One region of the Mesobacillus boroniphilus genome, then DNA from elsewhere that is predicted to be linked to it. Evidence: riboswitches for the same ligand, from Rfam matches in the RefSeq annotation. Region 1 holds a riboswitch; each other region holds the start of a gene.
The links. Region 1 has a riboswitch for S-adenosylmethionine ahead of DYI25_RS16125 (O-acetylhomoserine aminocarboxypropyltransferase/cysteine synthase family protein). Riboswitches for the same ligand answer to the same signal wherever they lie in the genome.

Region 1 (4,216 bases):
AAGGCTGGCAGGAAAAAGCTAATGTTTTATGGGGCTATATCGACAGGTTTTATCCTATTCGCCCGGAGCATGGTCGAGACCCAATCTTTGCTGATTCTGTTTGCGTTCGGGACCGGACTGGCGTCAGCATTCATTCAGGTTTCGATTATTCCCTGGCTTGCGGAAAATTCTAAGCCCGAACAAAGAGTGCACCTATTCAGTATTCATTTCGCTGCGATGACTGCCGCAAACGTGGTGGGAAGCCTTTTAGGCGGAATTCTTACAGATTTATTTTCTATGGCCGTTCCTGAATTGGAGAGTATTCGGTACACATTGATCATTGGTTCGGGTCTATTTATAGCTGCTCTTATCCCGATTATGAGCTTGAATGAAAATCGGCCATCTCTTATATCGGTTAGCGATATAAAAGAAAAAACTAAGGGCATTCCCCACAAAGTCAGCTTCAAAATCATTCTGCTGTTTGCTGTAGCGCAATTGATGATAGGCTTCGGCGCAGGTTTGGTCATTCCGTATTTGAACCTTTATTTTGCAGACCGGTTCATGGCTTCCAATTCATTGATTGGTTTGGTTATTTCACTTGGGCAGGGTGCCACTGCTGTAGCAATGATTATCGGGCCTATGGTCGTACGCAGACTTGGTGAAGTGAAAGCAGTAGTTGTTTTGCAAATGCTCTCGCTGCCGTTTCTGTTGCTGACAGCGTATACACAGAATTTTTGGCTGGCTGCTCTAGGATTTTTGTTTCGACAGGCACTTATGAACGCCGGCAATCCGATCCAGATGTCGTTAATGATGTCGAAGGTTGATGATTCCATGAAAGGTTTGGCCAACTCTGTAAATCAAATGGTTTTTAATCTCGGTTGGGCAGTTATGGGACCGGTGTCGACTGGAATCGTCCTGAAGTACGGTTCATATTGGGGATACGCGACTGTATTTACCATTACTGCAGGTTTATATTTAGTAGGATCCTCTTATTTCTTCATAGTTTTCAAAACGATGGATAAGCCAAATTCCGGCATGGTGAATACAAAACCAGCTTGATTACTGTATTTCTTTGGATATATTTCTCGGGAAATGAAAGACAATGCCGAAATATAAAACGGTATTGTCTTTTTTACGTTATTCACAATGCAAATTCCATTATTAGCGAATTATTTGTCGAAGGATTCCAACAGGTTTTTCCCAAATGGCAAGGAATATTTAATATAAGGGAGTTGATCGGAATGCGAGAAATAATTGACAGGTTTGTGAATGAAATTCCGAACAAAGAGCATGTTCTTCAACTGGTAGATAAACTAGACTTAAACTTAAAAATAGTAGCAGAGAGTGACACATACTACTTGTTTTTCAGGGATGGCAAGGTGGATTGCTGCGAAACCTGGATAGATACAGGAACCAATGCAAAGATTTCAGGAAGGGATGCACATTTAGAGCAATTATTTAATGGAGATCTTAAACTGCGGCAGGGAGTAAAAATGAATTACTTTACAATCGATTGTCCTTTTCGAGCCCAATTGGTGCTGGAATCGTTATTTTATCTTGCAAGACCACTTCCTGTATAAAATTTTATCTGAATAGTCTAAATATATTGACTGTTAATTTGGGACGTGATATTATCACTTTAACGCAGTAAAAACGAAATTGAATATTCTTATCCAGAGAGGCGGAGGGACTGGCCCCATGAAGCCCGGCAACCGGTTGTGAAACACGGTGCTAATTCCAGCAGAGTTTTTGCTCTGAAAAGATAAGGAGAGATGATAAATGACCCTCTTCTTAGGAAGAGGGTTTTTTGTATCAATTTTTCCAGATAAATTATTTAGATTGGAGAGATGAAGATGGCTAATGGGCAAAAAAATTACAGAATTGAAACACTAGGGGTACATGGTGGCCAGGCACCCGACCCAGTAACCGGTGCAAGGGCAGTTCCCATTTATTCGAGCAATGCGTTCCAATTTCAAAATACAGAGCATGCAGCAGATTTATTCGCGCTTAAAGAACCGGGCTACATTTACTCACGGATACATAATCCGACAGTTACTGCCCTGGAAGAAAAAGTGGCATTGCTTGAGGGTGGTATAGGTGCTCTCGCATTATCAAGCGGGATGTCTGCCATCACGATGGCCATCCTGAACATTGCGCATGCGGGTGATGAGATTGTCGCTGCTTCTAATCTATATGGAGGTACTTACAATCTATTTGCTGTAACCCTGCCTAAGTACGGAATAAAAGTTCATCTAGTCGATTCAACTGACCCTGACAATTTTAGAAGGGCAATCACTCCGAAAACAAAAGCAGTCTATGCAGAAACAATCGGCAATCCAAGTCTCAGGGTCCTGGATATTGAAGCTGTTGCGGAAGTTGCCCACGAAGCTGGTGTTCCGCTGGTTATCGATAACACATTTGCAACACCATATCTTTGCCGGCCAATTGAACATGGCGCAGATATCGTCATCCACTCGGCAACCAAATGGCTATTAGGAAATGGCACTGTCATGGGCGGGATCATTGTGGATGGAGGGAAGTTCGATTGGAAGTCTCCTAAATTCCCAGGCTTCAATGAGCCGGACTCCAGCTACCATAACATTGTGTATAGTGAGGCAATCGGAGCTGCCGCATATATCGTTAAGGCAAGAGTCCAGCTTTTACGTGACCTTGGACCGGCGATCAGTCCTCAGAGTGCATTCCAATTCAATCTTGGGGTAGAAACTTTGCATGTACGGATGAAGGAACATGTTGTGAATACATGTAAAATCGTAGAATACCTTGAATCGCATCCTGCTGTTACCTGGGTCAGTTATCCGGGGCATGAATCCCATCCTGATAAAAAACTCGCTGATCGATATCTTCCGAAGGGAGCCGGAGCAGTTGTCATATTTGGAATCGAAGGTGGCAGGGAAGCCGGGGCAAAACTGATAAACTCATTAGAATTATGGTCCCACCTTGCGAATGTTGGTGATGCAAAAAGCCTGATCATCCACCCAGCAAGCACAACACACCAGCAGCTAGATTCAGACGGTCTTAAAGCAGCGGGAGTACCTGAAGATTTAATCCGACTTTCCGTTGGGATTGAAAATGTCGAGGATATAATTGAAGACCTGGAGCAGGCAATCGAAAAGGCGACCGGTGTGCCAGGAATCCCGGCAAGGGCTTAAATATCCATAATATCCTAAAAAATATTTAAAAATAATTTTTATTGACACTCTTTTTTACTACGTGCTACAATCACACTCGTAACTTAAAACCGATTAGATAATTTAATAGCGTGCTCTTATCAAGAGAGGTGGAGGGAAGTGCCCTATGAAACCCGGCAACCGTCAGTAAGCATTGCTTGCTGAAATGGTGCCAATTCACACAAAGCAGATCGCTTTGGCAGATGAGAGAAAGGAATCCACTATTACTATGCCTTTCTGCTCACTTGCAGGAAGGCTTTTATTTTGCCCTTTTCGAAAAAATGCTTAAAAGTTATAGCCGAAAAGCTTGTTCGAAAAGATTTTACCACAAGAGCACAATCTTCCCGTTTAGGATAAGAGACTATTGCCCGTTTTCGCTGAGTTTGAATTTTTTCGGTTAGGGAATGGGAAACTAGATTGATAACCTTCTTATTTTTAGGGAAATTTAACGGTTTTAATAAGTGTGTAATACTCGGTTGCAAAGAGGGGGAGTCAATTGATTACGATAAAAAATGCCAGAAAGATTTACCCTTCCAACAAGGGAGAGGTTAAGGCGGTAGATGATGTCAACCTTGAAGTCAAGGAAGGCGAAATTTATGGAGTCATCGGCTACAGTGGTGCCGGCAAAAGTACTTTGATCCGGATGCTGAATGGCTTGGAAATCCCGACATCAGGCTCTGTAGTAGTAGCTGGCAGGGAAGTTTCAAAGATTAAGGGAGCGAAACTGCGTATGGCTCGCCAGGAAATCAGCATGATTTTCCAGCATTTCAACCTGCTCTGGTCAAGAACAGTAGCAGAGAATATCTCGTTCCCGCTTGAAATTGCCGGAGTGCCAAAGGCTGAGAGAGAGAAACGGGTAAAAGAATTAATCACACTTGTAGGTCTTGAGGGCCGGGGAGATGCCTATCCTTCACAGTTAAGTGGCGGTCAAAAGCAGAGGGTTGGAATCGCCAGGGCTCTGGCTAATAACCCTAAAGTACTTCTTGGGGATGAAGCAACTTCAGCGCTTGATCCGCAGACGACTGACCAAATCCTTGATCTTCTTGTGG
Region 2 (4,216 bases), on a different contig from region 1:
CACGGATCTCGAGGACTTCAAGGAATCTGCAGGAATACGCCGTCAGACGCACAAGAATGAAACAATCATTGATTTCAAGGCAGAGTTCCCATTCCTGCGCGACCATGAACTTGCACTGATTGATACACCAGGAGTCAATAGCAATAACTATGACAAGCACCCGTTGTACAATTACTTGAGATTTGCTGATAGTATGCTTTTCGTGCTCAATGCGAATGATCCTTTTACGGAAAAAGAAAGGGAAATCCTCTCGAAAATTTCAGAGTACTTCCCGGATCTGACTATACACTTCCTGCTGAACAAAATAGATGTGATATACAGTCAGCAGGAGGCAATAGATGTCTTTGACCAAACATGGGCTGAAATCAGCCAATACTATCCTGACTCAAAAATGTTTGCTTTCTCATCTAACTACGATAAAGGCAAGCAGCTAAAAGATTTCTCTGATTTCATTAGGACAAACAGAAGCACAGTCGACTTCGAGCAGGAACGCACCGCAAAACTTCAGTTCTTCGTCAGAAGGGCCATCACGTATTTGCTCGATAAGCGAATTGAAATCGAGAATAACCATATAGAATCAAACAGCTGGAATGAAGAAATGGTGGGTAAGCTTAACGGCGCGATCAACCAGTTGGGAGACATTGAAGAAGAAAAATCACGATCCATCCAGAAGTCATACCGTAAAATCAAGGATGAAACCCGTGCAGAAATCATTGAAAAGATACCGGAAATACTGCGAGGTTGCTCTGAATTGGTGACGGAGGAGAGCGATTTCGGAAAGATCCATACTGATATGGACGAAGAAATGAATAAGAGAATACAGGAATATCTCGATGGAACCGTATTGCCGAAATTCCATGATGATTTGAGAGGCTGGATTCAACTTTCGAAGGACGAATTTGACCAAAGCCAAAACTATTTGAATGAAATGGCTGAGGGCTTTAACTCCATTTATGGGGATGAGCGGATCAGCCTCGACTGTGATTTCAGGGTACTTGATGACTGGCGCCGTGATGCAGACCGGATGACGAACGGTGTCCACTATGAAAAGGTCAACATCATGAACCGCTCGACGCCACAGCAGTTCTTCCTAAAAAGTGCTGGCAAGCTTCTTGCTGTGCTGCCGCAAAACAATGCGATGCTTTATAACAGATACAAAACCTATCTCGAGACGGAAGATTATTATGAAATCGGCGTAACCATTGCGAAAAGATTTCTGCAGCAATTCGAGATTTTTGAAAAATCGATTGAACGCGATGTGAACCTGTTCTTCAAAGACCCATTCAACGTTCTTGAAGAAGCAGTAGAAGAAGCCAAGGCCGAAATCGAATTCGGAAAGATCGAACTTGAAAAAATGAGAATCAACCCAGAGCTTTACCGCGACCCATTGACACTGTACGAAGTGAAGCTCCGCCAGTTTGAATGGATGACCGCGGCAGGCAAGGAATAATCAAAAAAGGAAGATTCCGAATTAGGGTCTTCCTTTTTTTCTGGGTACTGAAAAATAATAAAATTAAATTTTCATAATATTATTGACAATATGAGTATAGGAGTTTAAAGTAAAATTTATCGATTTGCAACATTAACTTAATAAAGAAATTCTCTTATCAAGAGTGGCAGAGGGACTGGCCCTATGACGCCCAGCAACCGTTCCAACTGGAATTGGTGCTAAATCCTGCAAAACAATCATTTGTTTTGAAAGATAAGAGAGGAATCCGACCTTTGTATTCTACTGCGTTTGAAACCTCTCTTTTCTGGAGAGGTTTTTTTATTTTAGTTAACCAAGCAGATCAATCAAAGGGGGAAAGTCAGATGAAAAAAGGAATTAAAAAAGTATTTTTAGGTGCAGTTGCTTCCGCATTGCTGCTGACAGGCTGTGGCGGAGGAGATACAAAGACGGCTAGCGGTCCGGTGGAAGGAGTACCGGAGCGATTTGCCAAAGGTGAGGAAGTCAAAATTAAAGTCATTCGCAAGATTGGCGGAGATGACCATACTGCGCAATTTTTAGCCGGAGCGAAGGCTGAGGGTGAAGCGCTTGGCTTCAAGGTAGATGTCTTCACGGCGAATGGAGATACAGCCAAATTCCATGACGCGATTAATCAGGGGCTTCAGCAGGACTATGATGGTTTCATCATTTCCCATGGTGATGATGCAGCAACGGTAGAGGACGTAAAGAAATTAGTTGATAACGGCAAAAGCGTCGTGACCTTCGACTCAAATCCGGATTTGGCTCAGGTAGAAGGAGTCACACTTACATCCCAGGATGATGAAGCACTCGCAACGCAGGCATTAGAACAACTTGTGAAGGACCAAAATGGAGAAGCGAATATCGTCTACCTCTGGGTCGATGGCTTCCCGCCAATGGTTAGAAGAAATAAAGTTTACCAGGAAACCCTGAATGCGAATCCAGGAATCAAAGAGGTTGAAAGATTTGGAGTAGCGGCTGCAGATACAAGCGTCCAGACGCAAAACGCGGTGTCCGCTATGCTGAACAAGCATCCAAAAGGAGAAATTGATGCGATCTTCGCAACATGGGACGCTTTTGCAATTGGCGCGGCTCGTGCGATCAAGGAAGCTGGCCGAGAAGAAATCAAAATTTACGGAATTGATGTTTCCAATGCTGACTTGCAGGAAATCCAGGGAGAAGGCAGCCCATGGAAATACACCGCCGCTGTTGATCCTAAGCTTATCGGAGAAGTGAATATGAGATTGCTGGCGAAAAAGCTGGCCGGCGAAGAAACACCAGCAACATATGACCTTGAAGCATCACTGATTTCACAGGAAAAGCTGCAGCAATCAAAAAATCCGGTGAACATGGTGAATCTTGCTGAAATTATCGAAGGCTGGGGCAAGTCTGATGCATTTTTGGAAGATTGGATGGAAAAATTGAAGGAGCATTATAAAAAGTAACGTTATTTCTTCATAATGTGCCCCGAGTTTTAGACGTTGAGAATTATATTGGCGGTTTTCACAAATTAATTGGCGATAATCGAATTTTATTGGCGGCGTTCACATATTTATTGGCGATTTCAGGGGATTAATTGGCGAAAATCAAAATTTATTGGCGAACTGGAAATTTTCTGCGATTTTTTCCAGTCCAACAAAATCAAACCGGGCAGACACTCTCAAAATCGAAGAGAGTGTCTGCTTTGCAGATTGATAGGGAGGAGGAACCGGAATGGCAGTTAAGAGATTGGAGATGAAGAGCATCACGATTGACTTTCCGGGGGTGCGAGCGCTGAACGGTGTGGATTTCAACACGGCAACAGGAAGTATTCAGGCGTTGATTGGCGCGAATGGAGCGGGAAAATCGACGTTAATGAAGGTGCTTTCTGGTGCCCACGATCATTACACAGGGGAAATCCAGCTCGATGGCGAGAGTGTCGAAATCAGGACACCAGCTGATGCACAAAAACTCGGCATCCAGACGGTCTACCAGGAGGTTGATACAGCCATCATCCCATCGTTGACAGTGGCTGAAAATATCATGCTCAACCAAACGGTGCAGGCGATGGGCCAACAGCACTGGATGAATTGGAAGCAGCTTTTCAAAAAGGCCGAGTCGATCCTATCCAGCATGAACCTTCACATTCCTGTAAAAAAGCTTGCCGGGGAACTGACGCTTGCCGAAAAGCAGCTTGTCCTGATTGCCCGGGCAATTTCAAGTGAATGCTCCTTTTTAATTCTTGATGAACCAACAGCTCCTCTCAGTCATACTGAAACATCGGAATTGTTCCGGATTGTCAGGGACCTGGCTAAAAGGAATGTGGGCATCATCTTCATCTCCCATCGAATGCCGGAAATCTTTGAATTGTGCGATGAGCTGACGGTTATGCGAAATGGCGAGCTGGTGGTAAAAAGGAATATTCCTGAGGTCGACACCCACCAAGTGATTGAGTACATGCTCGGCCGGAAGCTGGAAGACCAATTCCCAGCAAAGTTCAGCACATTCGGAGAAACCCTTCTGGAGGTCGAAGGCTTATCAGATGGAGATAAAGTGAAAAATACTTCCCTCCATGTAAAAGCAGGGGAGATTGTCGGGCTTGCCGGCCTGGTCGGGGCAGGAAAGACAGAGCTGTGCAAAGCACTGTTTGGCGCGGGACCAACCAAGAGCGGGACCGTAAAGCTAAAAGGAAAAATCCTTAACCTAACGAGTCCTCATGCTGCAGTAAAAAGCGGTTTGGCCTTGGTGCCTGAAGAAAGGCGCAAGGAAGGG
Region 3 (4,216 bases), on a different contig from region 1:
TGTCAATTTCCCTCTGGATGGAAAGGATTCCTTCCCTCATATCAGAATACTGCTCATGTACATTCGAGAATAACCTGCTTCCTTTCTGCACCTCTGAATTTCCGCCAGCCATTACTTCAACCATTTTAATTATTTCTGTTCTCACACTTTCAATTACACTCTGGATTTGTTTAGATGCTTGAAGAGATTGTTCAGCCAGAGCCCTGACTTCGCCGGCCACAACAGCGAATCCTTTTCCCTGTTCCCCAGCCCGGGCTGCCTCGATTGCCGCATTCAATGCTAAAAGATTCGTTTGATTAGAGATGCCAGAGATAATGCTGACGATTTGATCAATTTCATTCGTTTTTTCAGCTAATTTTTCCGCATTAACAGCAGCCTCGCTGGTGATATGGTTCATATGTTCAATTTGTGCACTCGTTTGACCAATTAACTCCATGCCCACTCCGCTTTTTGCGACGTTGGCCGAGGACATTGCATCAATGGCATTGGCCAGTTCTGCAATTTCTTTGATCCTGTCTTCCATATTTTCAGCAATTTCATTCAGATAAGTATATTGCTCTTGTTGCCGCTCGGCCCCAGCAGAGATTTGCATAATGGAAGAATTGATTCTATCGCTCTCTTTTTCATGCTCATGAGAACTTTCATAAAGCTTAATGGCTGAATCAAGAATCAATCCGGTGTTACTTTGGCTTTGCGAAACAAGAACACGTAACTTTTCAATCATTTCATTGAAATGGGATGTGAGCATACCCATTTCATCCATAGTTCCGCTTTCAATCTGTATCGATAGATCGCCATTAACCATTTTCTTGGTGGCATCCGTTAAACGATCAATTGGCCGGAAAACGTTCTGAAAAAGGATCAATATAAAAACAATGCAGCCAATTGATATAAGTGTTCCAGCAATAGTAGTTGAATACAAACTCTTTGACACTAATTCGGATGTGCCAGAGCTATCTTTATAATGATTCAACAAATAAAAATTATAAACTGTTGATATTGCATATACGAAAAATAACATGCCGAAAAATGAAAAAACCTTAGTCTTTAACGAAATATTAACAAGTCTGCGCATCCTGCCCGCTCCTTTTAACCTTCAACAAACTCTTAGGGGTACTAGTATATTCTTCCTATAATATCGGAATGATTGAAATATTATTAACCCCTTCCCCCATCTTTCTCACGAGTTTTCCAGCGCCGTCACAAATTGTTCGATAATATCAGCTGGGTTTTCGATCCCAACGGAAATCCTGACTAATCGATACGTAATGCCAAGCTCTGCTTGAGCCTCTGGAGGCAGTGCGCGATGGGAGGTTTTCAGTGGATGAGAGACAGTCGTTTCTACTCCCGCAAGTGTTGGGACAATTTTTATCCATCCAAGCGATTTGAAAAACTGGTCTGTATCCACGTGTTCTGCCAGTTCAACCGTCACGATGGCACCGAAGCCTTTTTCACCTTCAGCAAATGGATAGTAAACCTTTGCGACATTCTGATGTTCACTCAAACCGTCAGCCAGCAACCTGGCATTCTCCGATTGAGCCTTCATCCTTAACGCGAGAGTCTTCAAGCCCCTGCAAGTCAGCCACGCTTCAAACGGACTAAGGTTCGCACCAAGATTCACGATTCTTGCACGCGCTTCTGCAATCAGTTCCTTTTTGCCAACGACGACACCTGAAGTGACATCACTGTGACCTCCAATGTATTTCGTCGCGCTGTGGACGACCAGGTCGGCTCCGAGTAAAAACGGGCGGACATGCAGTGGTGTAGCGAAAGTATTATCAACTAATACAGTAAGACTTTTTCTCTTTGCCAGCTCAATGACTTCCTCCAATTTTTCAACACGGAGGAGCGGATTCGTGATTGATTCGGTGTAAAGAAGCTTCGTATTGGGTTTGATCGCCTGTTCGACTCTGTCCAACTCGGAAAAAGATACAAATGTCGTTTCGACTCCAAAGCGTTCAAGCTCGGCTTTCAGCATATGGAAACTCCCTCCATATACATCATCAGCCGCAACGATATGATCACCATTCTTCACTACTGCTAGGACACCTGCTAAGATGGCAGCTAAACCTGAGGAAGCCGCTACCCCATCTTCCGCGTACTCAAGCGCCGCAACGGATTGACCAAGTTCATCTGTATTCGGATTTCCTACCCTTGAATACAAGTAATTTCCTTCTCCCTGATAAAAGCCCTCAAGCTCATCAAGGTCATTAAAGGTAAATGCCGACGTCTGATAAATCGGTGTCGCCTTGCTTTTAATCCCCTTTGGCTTGTTATGTATTGAATGCAGTACTTCCGTTTCAAATCTTTTTTCCATATGCTCACCTGCTTTTATAATAGTAAGGCTTTTTCCGAATGTGGATGCAAAACCACGAAAAAAGCCTATAATAAAAACCTCTCCCAATTAGGAGAGGTTTCTGTTCAATCAGCCTCTCTTATCTTCAGACTGCATCTTCAGGATTTAGCACCTTTCATTTTGAATATGAAGGTTGCCGGGGTTCACAGGGCCTGTCCCTCCGCCGCTCTGGATAAGAGTTATTTCGGTTCTGAAAATAGTTTTTAATAGCTGCAGTATACCAGCACCACTGGCAGCTCGTCAATGACAGTTACCAGACCGGAAACTCAATCTTCCGGGTCACTGTCAAGCAAGTCCCACGGCGTTATTACGCCAATTGGCTTCCCATGGCGGTCACCCGTTTCCGTGATGATGACTGCCTGCAGCTTCTTGCCTCTTGTATGGTAACGCTCGAACAATTCTTCAATATGATACAAGGATGCATCCTCATCAACAAAGGTCACAAAATAATTTTTCCCCTTCGTCAACAGTTCTTTGACACGGACATCCTCGAAATGCACCACACTGTCGGAAAAATGCTTCGCCATCCACTGGATGATCTCCGTGGAAGTCAGTAAGGCAATATACTTATCATCCTTGTCATAAACAGGGAATCTTGTAAAATCAAACTTATTAATTACCTTTAGAACATCTTTAAGATAGGCATCCTCATAATAGTAAAACACAGGGCAGGTCGCGATCGACAAAGCTGTCTGAGGTTTCTCAAACTCCCTGGCAATCTCCTCAATCCGTTCGACCACCTCAATATGCGGCTCGGCAATATAATAATCAGCGTTCACCCGCTCATGGACAATCGCATTGCGAAGCTTTGCAAACTGGTGCAGCTCACTTTTATATTTACGTACTAATGAATGATTTTTATAGCCGGAGTACAGAAGCTCGACAAATGCATCGCTGTCCGTCCCCTTCACCATTTCCTTCAACGCTTTATGAATTCTGTTAAATGCCGTTTCGAATTTTCCGGACTGCTCCTTATGCTTCACCTCATGGTCTCCTGAAGCTTTAGCTCCTGAATCGGGATTTTGATTCGATGAATTCCTACCACTCTCATAGGCACGCTTTTTCCCGTTGCTGTTTTTGGATTGATTGGAGGATGGTTTGCCATTACCGTTATCAGCCTGCATGGAAGATGAGTTACCATTACCGCTGTTAGATTGATTCGGTGACTTTCCATTTTCGCTTCCTTTATTGCCATCATGCGTTTGATTTTTTTCACTAACACGCTTCAACCTGTTTTCCTCTTTTTCCTGCGGCTTAGGGTTAGTTCTCATATATGACTTTTTCTTATTGTTACCAGTCTGATGATTCTTCTTGTTTTTGGAACCTGACTGTTGATTATTTGATCTATGTTTAAACTGAGTATTGTTAGCCAAAATAGCCCCTCCGTAATTTCAATTAACTTCCCCTTCTCATTACCCCAATTACCGGTTTTACTAATCATGGATATATAATGTAAAAATACCAGATACACTTTAAAGTTTGATACAATAAGTATAGTACATACATTACTAATTCATAGAAGATATTTTTAATAGAAAAGGGTTTGATATTTAGTGGCTGCAACGAAGAAAAAAAGAGTGATCAAAGAGATAACACAGCTTGTGACGATAACTCTCGGGGCAATTATCGCGGCATTCGGGCTTGATATGTTCCTCGTTCCTAACGCGATCCTTGACGGCGGGGTCATCGGGCTTTCGATTATCGCCGCGGAACTGACTAATATCTCGATGAGTATATTCCTTATTGTGTTTAACCTGCCTTTCCTTTATATCGGGTATCGGAGAATGGGCCTGAAATTCACGCTTCGCACCTTATATGGAGTCATTATTTTATCCATCTCGACTGCTTATTTACATCACT

Region 2: linked by a shared signal. The riboswitch ahead of DYI25_RS20445 (sugar ABC transporter substrate-binding protein) and the one ahead of DYI25_RS16125 (O-acetylhomoserine aminocarboxypropyltransferase/cysteine synthase family protein) in region 1 are both predicted to bind S-adenosylmethionine.
Region 3: linked by a shared signal. The riboswitch ahead of DYI25_RS19530 (trans-sulfuration enzyme family protein) and the one ahead of DYI25_RS16125 (O-acetylhomoserine aminocarboxypropyltransferase/cysteine synthase family protein) in region 1 are both predicted to bind S-adenosylmethionine.

The regions. Positions count from the first base shown of each region.
Region 1 covers NZ_QTKX01000002.1:672,732-676,947, forward strand. The annotation lists gene DYI25_RS16115 (MFS transporter) at 1-1,038, shown strand, start outside; gene DYI25_RS16120 (hypothetical protein) at 1,221-1,559, shown strand; SAM riboswitch class I at 1,646-1,748, shown strand; gene DYI25_RS16125 (O-acetylhomoserine aminocarboxypropyltransferase/cysteine synthase family protein) at 1,833-3,149, shown strand; SAM riboswitch class I at 3,263-3,377, shown strand; gene DYI25_RS16130 (methionine ABC transporter ATP-binding protein) at 3,664-4,216, shown strand, end outside.
Region 2 covers NZ_QTKX01000003.1:635,348-639,563, forward strand. The annotation lists gene DYI25_RS20440 (dynamin family protein) at 1-1,450, shown strand, start outside; SAM riboswitch class I at 1,602-1,709, shown strand; gene DYI25_RS20445 (sugar ABC transporter substrate-binding protein) at 1,813-2,910, shown strand; gene DYI25_RS20450 (sugar ABC transporter ATP-binding protein) at 3,179-4,216, shown strand, end outside.
Region 3 covers NZ_QTKX01000003.1:450,491-454,706, reverse strand. The annotation lists gene DYI25_RS19535 (methyl-accepting chemotaxis protein) at 1-1,075, opposite strand, end outside; gene DYI25_RS19530 (trans-sulfuration enzyme family protein) at 1,181-2,317, opposite strand; SAM riboswitch class I at 2,433-2,535, opposite strand; gene DYI25_RS19525 (CBS domain-containing protein) at 2,623-3,729, opposite strand; gene DYI25_RS19520 (YitT family protein) at 3,910-4,216, shown strand, end outside.